Regions from separate parts of the Metabacillus sp. KJ11-3 genome, predicted to be linked through region 1. Evidence: riboswitches for the same ligand, from Rfam matches in the RefSeq annotation. Region 1 holds a riboswitch; the other holds the start of a gene.
The links. Region 1 has a riboswitch for glycine ahead of AC0L8O_RS22945 (amino acid permease). Riboswitches for the same ligand answer to the same signal wherever they lie in the genome.

Region 1 (6,132 bases):
TTAAGAATGACGAATATATACATTTCTTCACTTCCTTTTTTAATATAACAATAGAGATATTATCACCATAATTCCTATATGTAAAGTAGGAAATGCTGAGATTGGCACATAATAAAGAATTTATTCGAGTTATCCTTACTTCATTACCCGATTACCTTTCTAAATACTCTTCTAAAAGTATAAATTAAAAAAGTCTCTTTGGATTATGAATTCCTAAGAGACTTGAATTTGCAGGAGGAACTGCACTTTATTTTTTAAACAATAGGGTAAGTGCAATAAGAAAAGTAACGGCTATGTTTAATAGTGCAGCATGGATTCCCTTCATTTTTCAGACAGTTATGCATACCAGAAATAACAGGATAGGAATTGCTGCCATTAATGCTGAAAGTCCAAGATTATTAAAAGGATTGAAAGTATCCATTAACATAATGTTTCCCCCAATGGGTCAAAGATGTGAATCAAATTATATGGCTGCATTTTGTATCTCTTTTACGGTTTGGACAGATTTAGTAAGCTTCTCTTTTTCATCCTGAGTCAGTGATAGTTCAACAATCTTTTTAACGCCGTATCTTGTAATCACAGACGGAATTCCAATAAAAACATCATGATGTCCATATTCCCCTTCTACTAGTGCTCCAACAGGTAGGACAACATGTTCATTTCTTAAGATGGCTTTCGTTATTCTTATTAGCCCCATTGCTATGCCATAATATGTGGCACCTTTTGCTTTAATAATTTCATAGGCAGCATCACGCACCTCGACTGCGATCGCTTCCTTCCTCTCCTCAGATAACCTTTTTGCAACCTGTGTTCCAGCAATATTTACACTGCTCCAAACCGGGAATTGAGAGTCACCATGCTCTCCAATAATATATCCATGAACACTTAATGGTGCTGTATCAAATTCTTTTCCTACTAAATAACGAAATCTCGCAGAATCTAAAATAGTTCCAGAACCTATCACTCTTTCTTTAGGAAGACCAGAGAATTTCCAAGTTGCATAAGCTAGAATATCGACTGGGTTTGTTGCAACTAAGAAGATACCATTAAACCCGGAATCCATAATGCTTTCAACAATAGATTTAAAAATTTTTACGTTTTTATTCACAAGTTCTAATCTTGTTTCTCCAGGCTTTTGCGCGGCACCTGCACAGATAACCACGAGGGCGGCATCCTTACAATCCTTATATGAACCGTATCTTATGTTCATAGGAGTAGGTGCATAGGCAATACCATGGTTTAAATCCATAATATCCCCTTTTGCCTTTTCTCCATCCAGATCAACAATGACCAAATCATCACATAAGCCCTGATTTAATAATGCATAAGCATAACTTGAACCAACAGCACCACTACCTACTAATACAATCTTATTCCCTAATGTTATATTCATTTGATTTTCCTCCAGAAGCTGCGTTGTAAATTTGTGAAATATTTCACATAATTTAATAAAAAAATTTTCTTAGTGATTATTATAGATTCATTAATTGAGTTGCTTACCATTTGTGAATAATTTCACAAATGGTTCCAAAAATATATTTGTAAATAATATATTGTGAAGTATTTCACATGTAGAATATATCATGATATTTCAATTTGTTCAAGACCTTTTTGTAACAAAAAACTTAAAGTGAGATTCACTTTAAAAGAGAATCTCACTTCTACATATGTTACCTTAACTTGCCTTTTTTCTTCTATATGAATACATTGCAAATATTAAAATAAACCATAATGGTGTCAGTAATAATGCCAAGCGTGTTTCATTAGCAAATAACATAATAATAAGAATCATAGCAAATAACGCTAGAACTACATAATTAACAAATGGCGTAAACGGTGCTTTAAACGTTGACTCAGCATGTAATTGTGGAAATGTTTTTTTATACTTTAAATGACAAACAATAATGACACCCCAAACCCAAATAAAACAAATAGCACTTACCGTTGATACGAGTCCAAAGGCTTGTGCAGGGATAAGTTTGCTCAAGAGTGCTCCTACCGATACGACAAGTGTAGATATGAACAATGCGTTACCAGGGACATGATTTTTATTTAGTTTTGCTAAGTTGGCAGGAGCCTGATTACTCCTGCTTAAATTATATAGAATCCGGCTTGTCGAAAACATTCCACTATTGCAGGCAGAAGCAGCAGACGTTAATACAACAAAATTAATAATACCGGCAGCAATTGGAATTCCAATTAAGCTAAATGTTTTTACGAAGGGACTTTCCTCAGCATTCAGTTCGGTCCATGGATTAATGCATAACAGAACAATAATGGAGCCAATGTAGAAAAATAGTATTCTTAAAGGAATCTTATTTATAGCCGATGGAATATTTTTTCTTGGATTGGCTGTTTCCGCTGCTGATACACCCACTAACTCTACACCAACAAAAGCAAATAAAACCATTTGAAAGGAAAGTAAGAAACCTGAAATGCCATTTGGAAAGATTCCACCGTGTTCCCACAGGTTTCTGATTGTAACTGCCCCTGCATCGGTCTTAAAACCTATCACAAGTAAAATAACCCCAACCCCAATTAATAAGAGGATCGTTATAACTTTTATTAAAGCAAACCAAAACTCTAATTCACCAAAAAGCTTAACCGTTAATAGATTGAACCCTAATAAAATAATCAAACAAATAATGGCAGGTACCCATTGAGGTATATCAAACCAATACTGTACATAAACACCGACAGCAATAATATCGGCCATTGCGATCATAATCCAACAAAACCAATAAGTCCATCCAGTCACGAACGCTATTCTTGGGCCAAGATAGTCTTGGGCGATGTCTGTAAATGATTGATAACCAGCTTTAGATAACAATAGCTCTCCCAGTGCCCGCATAATAAAAAACACAGCAATACCCACAGTTAAATAAGCAAAGATAATAGACGGACCTGCCAGTTGGATTGCTTTACCAGATCCTAGGAATAACCCGGTACCAATAGTTCCTCCGATGGCAATCAATTGAACATGCCGATTGGCTAAATCCCTCTTTAATTCTTGTTGTACCAATTCTACTCCTCCTTAAAATTTGCCACAATCTATTGTGTGACACAATGAGCAGCATAAACATAATCCATTAAAAAAAGAGATTGGATATCATCCAAATCTCTTGGTCATAAGAATATGAAATAGTATTTGTTGTACTAGTAAAATGATTAGTTTAACAAATAGGTATTCTATACTCTTCTGTCCTTTTGCCTGAGATTATGAATCCTTCGGCGCTGCGGAATGCCGCAGTCTCTCCAGAAGCTGCTCCTGCTATAGTTTCATCCATAGCGATCATAGCTCGATTATAGTTTTAACATAAAATTATTCTCAAATAATTTATAATTCTAGTCTTATTCACTTACCTTGTCAAGAACAAAAGCGCAAGCGCCTTGATCAGCCTCGGGCAAATAAGACGCAAATGAATAGAAGACGTTCTTTGTCTTCAATTCATTTGTGGCTAGACCCTAGAAGGGCTAGGCGCTGGAGCTGGATGTCGCGCACTTATCCACAGTTCAAAGGCATTTTATAGTTTCCTGGTCAATAAAAATAGAGGCTCAGAAAGCCTCTATTTTTCGTCTAAATGAAACAAGTTACTATAGTTGTTCACCATTTGTTTCAATTACTTTTTTATACCATTCAAAAGAATCTTTCTTATAACGCTTCATTGATCCGTTTCCTTCATTATCACGGTCAACATAGATCATGCCATAGCGTTTTTTCATTTCGCCAGTTGTGAATGAGACGATATCAATGATTCCCCATGGTGTATATCCGATTAAATCAACGCCATCGTATATGACCGCTTTTTCTAATGCTTCAATATGTGATTTTAAATATTGAATTCTTTCCGGATCATGGATAGAGCCATCCTCTTCCATTACATCGATTGCACCAAATCCATTTTCAACTATAAATAACGGAATTTGATATCTGTCATAAAAACGATTTAGTGTATATCGTAACCCAGTCGGATCGATTGCCCAGCCCCAGTCACTTGATTTAATGTATGGATTTTCAACACTATTCGGTAGTCCACCATTTACAACATCACCGGTATTATCATTATTTACATCACTTTTAACGGTCGTTGACATGTAGTAACTGAAGCCTAAATAATCAACAGTACCATTTCTTAAAATCTCATCATCGCCGGCTTCCATTTTGATTTGATATCCTTCTCTTTCAAATTCCTTCAATGCATAGCTTGGATAGTAACCGCGAACTTGAACATCAGGGAAGAAATAACGTTGTCTCATTTCTTCTTCTGCCAGCATGATATCTTCCGGATTAGAAGAGAAAGGATAAATTGGCACATGTGAAACCATTGCTCCGATTTGTAAGTCCGGGTTAATTTCTTTTCCCTTTGCTACAGCAAGTGCACTGGCAACAAGTTCATGGTGGGCTGTCTGGTACATAACTTCCTTAGCATTTTCATCTTCACCGACTAATACACCTGAGTTTGTCCATAAGAAGATTGGGTTGTTTACATCCATTTGGTTATTAATCTCGTTAAAAGTCATCCAATATTTCACTTTATCTTTATAACGGTCGAAGCAAACTTCCGCAAATTTCGCAAAATAGTCTACTACTTTACGATTTCTAAATCCGCCGTACTCTCTCGCTAGATGTAATGGCATTTCAAAGTGAGATAGTGTAATAACAGGCTCAATACCGTATTTTAGCAATTCATCAAACACATCATCATAGAATTGTAGTCCTGCTTCATTTGGTTCAGCTTCATCACCTTTTGGAAAAATACGGCTCCATCCAATTGAAGTTCTTAGACATTTTAACCCCATATCGGCAAATAATGCGATATCCTCCTTATATTTATGGTAGAAATCAATTGCTTCATGGTTCGGATAAAATTTATTTTCTTCAATTTCTTCCGTGATTTCCCTCGGTACTCCATGTGCACCTGCTGTCATAACGTCAACAACACTTGGTCCTTTACCACCTGCATTCCAACCACCTTCAAATTGGTGGGCAGCTAGTGCGCCACCCCATAAAAAGTCTTTAGGTAATTTACTCATGCTTAATTCCTCCTTATTTAATAACCGTTAATAGCTTTTGATCTAATACACTATCTTTTAATTTTTCAATGATAATTTCTTTGTAAGAGTGTGCATTCGTTATAATAAGAGGTGTCGTAACCTTGACTCCTTCTTTTTGGATAAACTCTTTATCAAAGGTAATTAGTAGATCACCTTTGGTAAACTTTTGACCATCTTCAACATGAAGATTAAATGGTTTTCCTTCTAATTTAACTGTATCTAAACCAATATGAACCAATAGTTCAACACCTGATTTTGAACGTAACCCAATCGCATGCTTCGTTGGTGCAACCATGACAACTGTTCCATCAAATGGTGCATATAATTTATTATCCGATGGCTCAATTGCTACACCCGGACCCATAGCACCTGAACTAAATACTTCATCTTGAACTTCTGAAAGTGGAATGACTTGACTCGTTAACGGAGCAGCTACGAATTCCTCGCTTCCTTCAGAATTGCTTTGCTGTTGAGTTGCGCTTTTTTGTTCTATTGACTCTTCACTTCCAGCTTCTTTTGCTTTATCCTCACCAAAGCCAAAAATCTGAATTAAAACGACTGGTAGAATTATCGCAATCGCAACCCCAATTAAAATTCCCCATACAGACAGTGGGTAATCTGAATTAATACCATTTACAATCGTTAGCGGACCTGGGAGACCAGCATATGCAAAATAATAAGGATTAAAGAAGCTAGCCACGATCGCACCAACTGCACCAGAAATAGCACCGAAGATAAATGGCTTTTTAAATCTTAATGTAACACCATAAATAGCTGGTTCTGTAATACCAAACAACCCCGTTACACCAGCTGAAACGCTGACTTTACGAACTTCTTGACTCTTAGCTTTAAGAATAACACCAAGCACTGCCCCGATCTGTGCAATAACGGCAATCGTTTGATACGCTTGGAAAGAATCTCTACCGTATAAATCAAAGTTTGCAAGCACCATAGGTGTAACACCCCAGTGAACACCGAAGATAACTAATATTTGCCATAACCCACCAATGATGGCACCAGCCAAAGCAGGTACATTTTCCGCTAAGAAGTTATAACCATTCGCAACCCCGTTAGCTC
Region 2 (6,132 bases), 1.7 Mb from region 1:
GTTTTTTCAAGGTAATGCCAGTAAAAAGGTCTGTTCATTAACAGCTTATCCATTTCAATTGTAAGTTGTACGGTTATATATCCTTCTTTGTTTTCAAGAACTTCACAGGAGTTGGATGTGAAAAAACTTTCTAAAAAGTGATGAATTTGCTCTTGCTGCATACTTTAGCCGCCTTTCTACTTATCTCCGCTTGCTGCTTTACGTTGTTCTTGTGAAGCTTGTGCATAATCAAGAATAGATGTTAAATTCTCCATTTTAATTTTCATTTCTCTGTCATTTTTTGAATGATACATAATGTCTTGTATATGTTCTTCAAAGTTTTTTATTTCTAATCGAGTGAGAATTTCATCAAGGTCACCAATGACTTTTTCAAATAAATGTATTTTGTCATATAAAAGAGTTAATATATGTTCTTCAACCGTGTTTTTGGTTGCCATATTGTATATGTTAACGTCTTGTTCTTGTCCTAAACGGTGAATACGGCCAATTCGTTGTTCTAATCGCATTGGGTTCCATGGTAAATCATAATTGATAATATTATGACAAAATTGAAGGTTGATTCCTTCACCACCGGCTTCTGTTGCAATTAGTACCTGAACACGATTTTTAAAGAGTTCCTTCATCCAATCTTTTTTTCCTCTTTTAAAGCCGCCACGAAAAGGAACAGACGTAATGCCGTGCTGCTGAAGAAACCACTGTAAATAAAATTGTGTTGCACGATATTCGGTGAAAATAATGACTTTATCATCCAGTTGCTTAATCAACTCTACTACCTTTAATGCTTTCGAGTTTTGAGTAACACCGTCAATGGCCATCATAATATCTTTGATCACTTCATTAGCGAGGGCTGGTTCCTCTTCATCGGGCCGATCAAGCATTTTTTTTAACGTCATATAGACAGCTTCGCGGCTACTGCAAGGCTTCCCGCTGTAGGGTCATGATAGAGAAGGTATTTGCAGCATATTGTGAAGATGACTTTAGAGCAGTGATTGTGTCATATAGATGTTGTTCCGTTTCAGAAAATTCAATCGGTACTGTTTCAACATTACGCTTTGGCCAATCAATACCTGTGTCACCGCGTCGATTTCGGATCATAACCTTATTAATGAGCTCACGTAATTGCTCATGGTCTTCGATTGAACGCTCCTTCGCAGAAAAAACATCTGAAAAATAGGCTTCGTTCCCTAGATGACCCGGCTTTAATAAAGATACTAAGTTGAAAATTTCTTCTACTCTATTCTGAACAGGTGTTGCTGTTAATAGTAAACAATATTTCTTCTTTAAATTTTGAACAAATTCATAGTTTTTTGTTTTATTATTTTTTAGCTTGTGTGCCTCATCAATAATGACTAAATCATAGTTCTGGTTATAGACAATGTCTCGGTGTGGGCTTCTTTTAGCTGTATCAATAGACGAAACAACAACATCACATGCTTCCCACACATAGCTTTTCTTTTGTTCTACCGCAGGGATAAAAAATTTTTCATTTAATTCACGGGCCCATTGTGAAACAAGTGATGCCGGGACGAGAATGAGTACTTTTTTGACCAGTCCCCGAATCATATATTCTTTTAAAATGAGACCTGCTTCAATTGTTTTCCCTAAACCAACTTCATCAGCAAGGATCGCTTTTCCATTCATGTTTTCCACTACTCGTTGTGCTACCTCCAACTGATGAGGTAGGGGTGTAAAGTGTGGCAAGTGCTTTGGAGCTTGTAAACCTTCAAATGATGGTACTTGTGTATTTTTTTGTACTTCATAGGCAAGCTTGTACAGCTCCCAATTTGCCCACGGACCATCATTTTCTAATTTTTCTAGAAACCCATTCTGCCAGGAAGAATCGAAGTTCGTCTTTATATTCATTGTAAAGACAGTCCTTTCGTGATAATTACTTATTTAGAATGTTCACGATTTTTCTTGTAATATGTGAAAAACAATATAAAAATATAATTTAATCGATAAAAACCGAACATTTAACTTGAAAATAATTTTAATGTTAAGATAAAAAATGATTGTCGAAAGTCTGCTCACATGGTAGGATGTTAGTAAGAAAGTTCATCATTTTCATATCTTTCAGTCAGCTTAACGCTTTCATTCGCTATGAAATGCAAATGTTTAAAATGTCAAATGTCATAATTCAAGTTTTAGTAGTATAACCAACACAAAAACAAAATATGTGCGGATGAGAATAAGGGGAGAGACTATAGCTAATTATAGCGCCGAAGGAGCAAACAATTGTGAATCTCTCAGGCAAAAAGACTCTTATTTGACGCGACTCTGGAGAGTGTTTGCGTGAGTTCACGTAAACTACCAAAGGGGAAAGCCGTATGAGGTGGTAGTATGTCTTTTTTTAGTCATCATCATCCATAAGGTAAACTTTCAGGTAAAAAGGACAGAGACTTCCATATGTAAATGGGAGTTCTATGTCCTTTTTTTGATGCATTTTTTAAAAACGGAAGGAGTAGTCCACATGTCAGAACTACATCGAACACCTTTATTCGATCTTTATAAAGAGTATGGTGCCAAGACAATTGATTTTGGAGGCTGGGATTTACCTGTTCAATTTACTTCTATTAAGGATGAACATGAAGCAGTTCGAACAAAAGCAGGGTTATTTGACGTATCACATATGGGAGAGGTCGAGGTTCGAGGGGAAGATAGTTTAGCTTTTTTACAAAAGGTTGTAACAAATGATGTGTCTCTACTTAAGTCTGGAGGCGCTCAATATACAGCTATGTGCTATGAAGATGGCGGAACAGTGGACGATTTACTTATCTATAAAAGAGCGGAAAATGATTATTTACTTGTGATTAATGCTTCGAACATTGAAAAAGATCTGAAGTGGCTAGTATCCAATAAGAATGGGAATGTCTCAATTGTAAACAAATCGGAAGAATATGCTCTTCTTGCTCTGCAAGGACCAGTGGCTGAAGAGGTTCTCCAAACATTAACGGATACAGATTTATCTGAGATCAAGTTCTTTAAGTTTAAGAATGGCATAAAAATTGCTGGTGTTGATGTGCTAATTTCAAGAACAGGTTATACAGGTGAGGATGGGTTTGAGTTATATTGTGATTCAAATGATGCTGTAACGTTATGGGAAAACATCCTTGAGGCCGGTAAAAGTAAAGGGGTTATTCCATGTGGACTTGGTGCCAGAGATACATTACGTTTTGAAGCAGCGTTACCTTTGTATGGTCAAGAGCTATCAAAAGATATAACTCCTATAGAAGCGGGTATTGGATTTGCGGTGAAAACGAACAAAGAAGCAGAGTTTAACGGAAAAGCCGTTTTAACGAAACAAAAGGAAAAGGGAACAGCTCGTAAGTTAATTGGAATTGAGTTGTTGGAAAAAGGGATTCCACGCCATGGCTATGAGGTTTTTGCAGGTGGAGAATTAATAGGTGTTGTTACAACAGGAACTCAATCCCCGACTTTAAAGAAGAATATTGGTTTAGCTCTACTAAAATCTGAATTTACACAACTAGGTACAGAAATCGAAGTGCAAATTAGGAAAAAACGCTTAAAGGCTAAAGTGGTTGCTACACCTTTTTATAAAAGATCCAAATAATGACGCTAACTTATATATCCGAATGGAATCTGAGAGGAGATTTTTAGCTATGAATCATCGTTACCTACCAATGACAGAGCAAGACAAGCAGGAAATGCTTCAAGCAATTGGTGTTCAAACAGTAGATGAGCTTTTTCAGGATATTCCTGAGAGTGTTCGTTTTAAGGGAGAGTATAAGATTAAACAAGCAAAATCTGAAACAGAGCTCCTTAAAGAATTATCACAACTTGCAGCAAAAAATAATGATTTACGCAAGAATGCTTCATTCCTAGGTGCAGGAGTTTATGATCATTACATGCCAATTATTGTTGACCATGTGATATCCCGCTCGGAATTTTACACGGCATATACTCCTTATCAACCTGAGATTTCTCAAGGGGAACTACAGGCAATCTTTGAATTTCAAACGATGATTTGTGAGCTAACCGGAATGGATGTGGCGAACTCATCCATGTATGATGGTGGAACAGCGTTGGCTGAAGCAGCAATGCTAGCAGCAGGACAAACCAAAAAGAAGAAAGTCCTTATTTCGAAGGCTGTTAATCCGGAAACACGTGATGTGGTAAAGACATATGCAGCAGGCCAATATATTGAAGTGATCGAGGTTCCTGTTAAAAACGGTGTAACAGATATAGAGGCATTAAAGCAAGAAATGGATGAGGATGTAGCAGCGGTTTTAGTTCAATATCCAAACTTTTTTGGTTCAATTGAGCCATTAAAAGAGATTGAGCCGGTTGCACATACTGGTAAAAGTATGTTTATTGTTTCATCAAACCCTCTTGCTTTAGGTGCATTAACACCTCCGGGAGCGTTTGGTGCTGATATTGTTGCAGGTGATGCGCAGCCATTTGGAATTCCTACAGCATTTGGAGGACCACATTGCGGTTATTTTGCTGTAACAACGAAATTACTACGTAAAGTTCCAGGGCGACTTGTTGGTCAAACAACAGATGAAAACGGAAAACGCGGGTTTGTTTTAACACTTCAAGCACGTGAACAGCATATTCGACGAGATAAAGCGACTTCTAATATTTGCTCAAATCAAGCATTAAACGCTCTTGCTGCCTCTGTAGCTATGACAGCTTTAGGGAAAAAGGGTGTTAAGGAAATGGCGATTCAAAATATCCAAAAAGCCAACTATGCAAAAAGAGCCTGTTTAAAAGCGGGTTTAGAGATTCCGTTCGATCAACCAATCTTTAATGAGTTTGTTATAAAGCTTTCTAAACCTATTTCAGAGGTCAACAAACAGCTTTTAGAAAAGGGCATCATAGGTGGTTATGATTTAGGAAAAGTAGATCCAGTTTTTGAAAATCATATGCTGATTGCGGTGACAGAGCTGCGAACAAAAGACGAAATTGACACACTTGTGAAGGAATTGGGGGATGACAATGAGTAATCAAGATCAAGCATTAATCTTTGAATTAAGCAAAGAAGGACGTATTGGGTATAGCTTACCAGAGCTTGAAGTCGATGAATTGTCATTAGATGAACTAATTCCTGCTGATTATATTCGTACAGAAGAGGCATTGCTCCCTGAGGTGTCAGAGCTGGATATTATGAGACATTACACAGCTTTATCGAAGCGGAACCATGGAGTTGATTCCGGTTTTTACCCATTAGGTTCATGCACGATGAAATATAACCCGAAAATCAATGAAAATGTTGCGCGTATTGCAGGTCTTGCACATATCCACCCTCTACAGGACGAGTCAACAGTACAGGGAGCAATGGAGTTGCTATTTGATCTACAGGAGCATTTAAAAGAAATTACGGGAATGGACGAAGTTACTCTTCAACCTGCGGCAGGTGCTCATGGGGAGTGGACTGGTCTTATGATGATTCGTGCCTATCATGAAGCAAACAATGATACGAAAAGAACAAAGGTCATTGTTCCTGACTCAGCACATGGTACAAATCCAGCATCTGCTACAGTAGCAGGTTTTGAGACAATTACAGTTAAGTCAGACGAAAATGGATTAGTGGATTTGAAGGATTTACGCCGTGTAGTTGATGATCAAACAGCTGCTTTAATGTTAACAAATCCAAATACGTTGGGATTATTTGAAGCACATATTTTGGAAATGGCTCAAATTGTTCATGATGCCGGCGGTAAGCTTTATTATGATGGAGCTAACTTAAATGCTGTTTTAAGTAAAGCGAGACCAGGTGATATGGGATTTGACGTTGTTCACCTTAATCTTCATAAAACATTTACTGGTCCTCATGGTGGCGGTGGTCCTGGTTCTGGTCCGGTAGGTGTGAAAGCTGATTTAATCCCGTATTTACCGAAGCCTGTATTAATAAAAACAGAAGAAGGTTATCATTTTGATTACAACCGACCTAATTCGATAGGTCGTGTGAAGCCATTCTACGGGAACTTCGGGATCAATGTCCGAGCATATACGTATATCCGTACAATGGGTCCTGACGGCTTAAAGGCTGTAACAGAATATGCTGTGTTAAATGCCAACTATATGATGCGCCGTCTCGCACCATATTATGATCTCCCATTTAATCAACATTGTAAACATGAGTTTGTTTTATCAGGTAGACGTCAGAAG

Region 2: another riboswitch for glycine. It lies ahead of gcvT (glycine cleavage system aminomethyltransferase GcvT); the one in region 1 lies ahead of AC0L8O_RS22945 (amino acid permease).

Annotation. Positions count from the first base shown of each region.
Region 1 is NZ_CM147865.1:4,591,295-4,597,426, reverse strand. Features, by position in the region: partial or broken gene AC0L8O_RS22960 (L-cystine transporter) at 1-23, opposite strand, end outside; partial or broken gene AC0L8O_RS22955 (L-lactate permease) at 269-427, opposite strand; gene AC0L8O_RS22950 (L-lactate dehydrogenase) at 464-1,393, opposite strand; gene AC0L8O_RS22945 (amino acid permease) at 1,676-3,022, opposite strand; glycine riboswitch at 3,190-3,269, opposite strand; gene bglA (6-phospho-beta-glucosidase BglA) at 3,595-5,034, opposite strand; gene AC0L8O_RS22935 (beta-glucoside-specific PTS transporter subunit IIABC) at 5,048-6,132, opposite strand, start outside.
Region 2 is NZ_CM147865.1:1,157,952-1,164,083, forward strand. Features, by position in the region: gene AC0L8O_RS05990 (YqhG family protein) at 1-161, opposite strand, end outside; partial or broken gene AC0L8O_RS05995 (DEAD/DEAH box helicase) at 177-1,863, opposite strand; glycine riboswitch at 2,183-2,272, shown strand; gene gcvT (glycine cleavage system aminomethyltransferase GcvT) at 2,471-3,571, shown strand; gene gcvPA (aminomethyl-transferring glycine dehydrogenase subunit GcvPA) at 3,621-4,967, shown strand; gene gcvPB (aminomethyl-transferring glycine dehydrogenase subunit GcvPB) at 4,960-6,132, shown strand, end outside.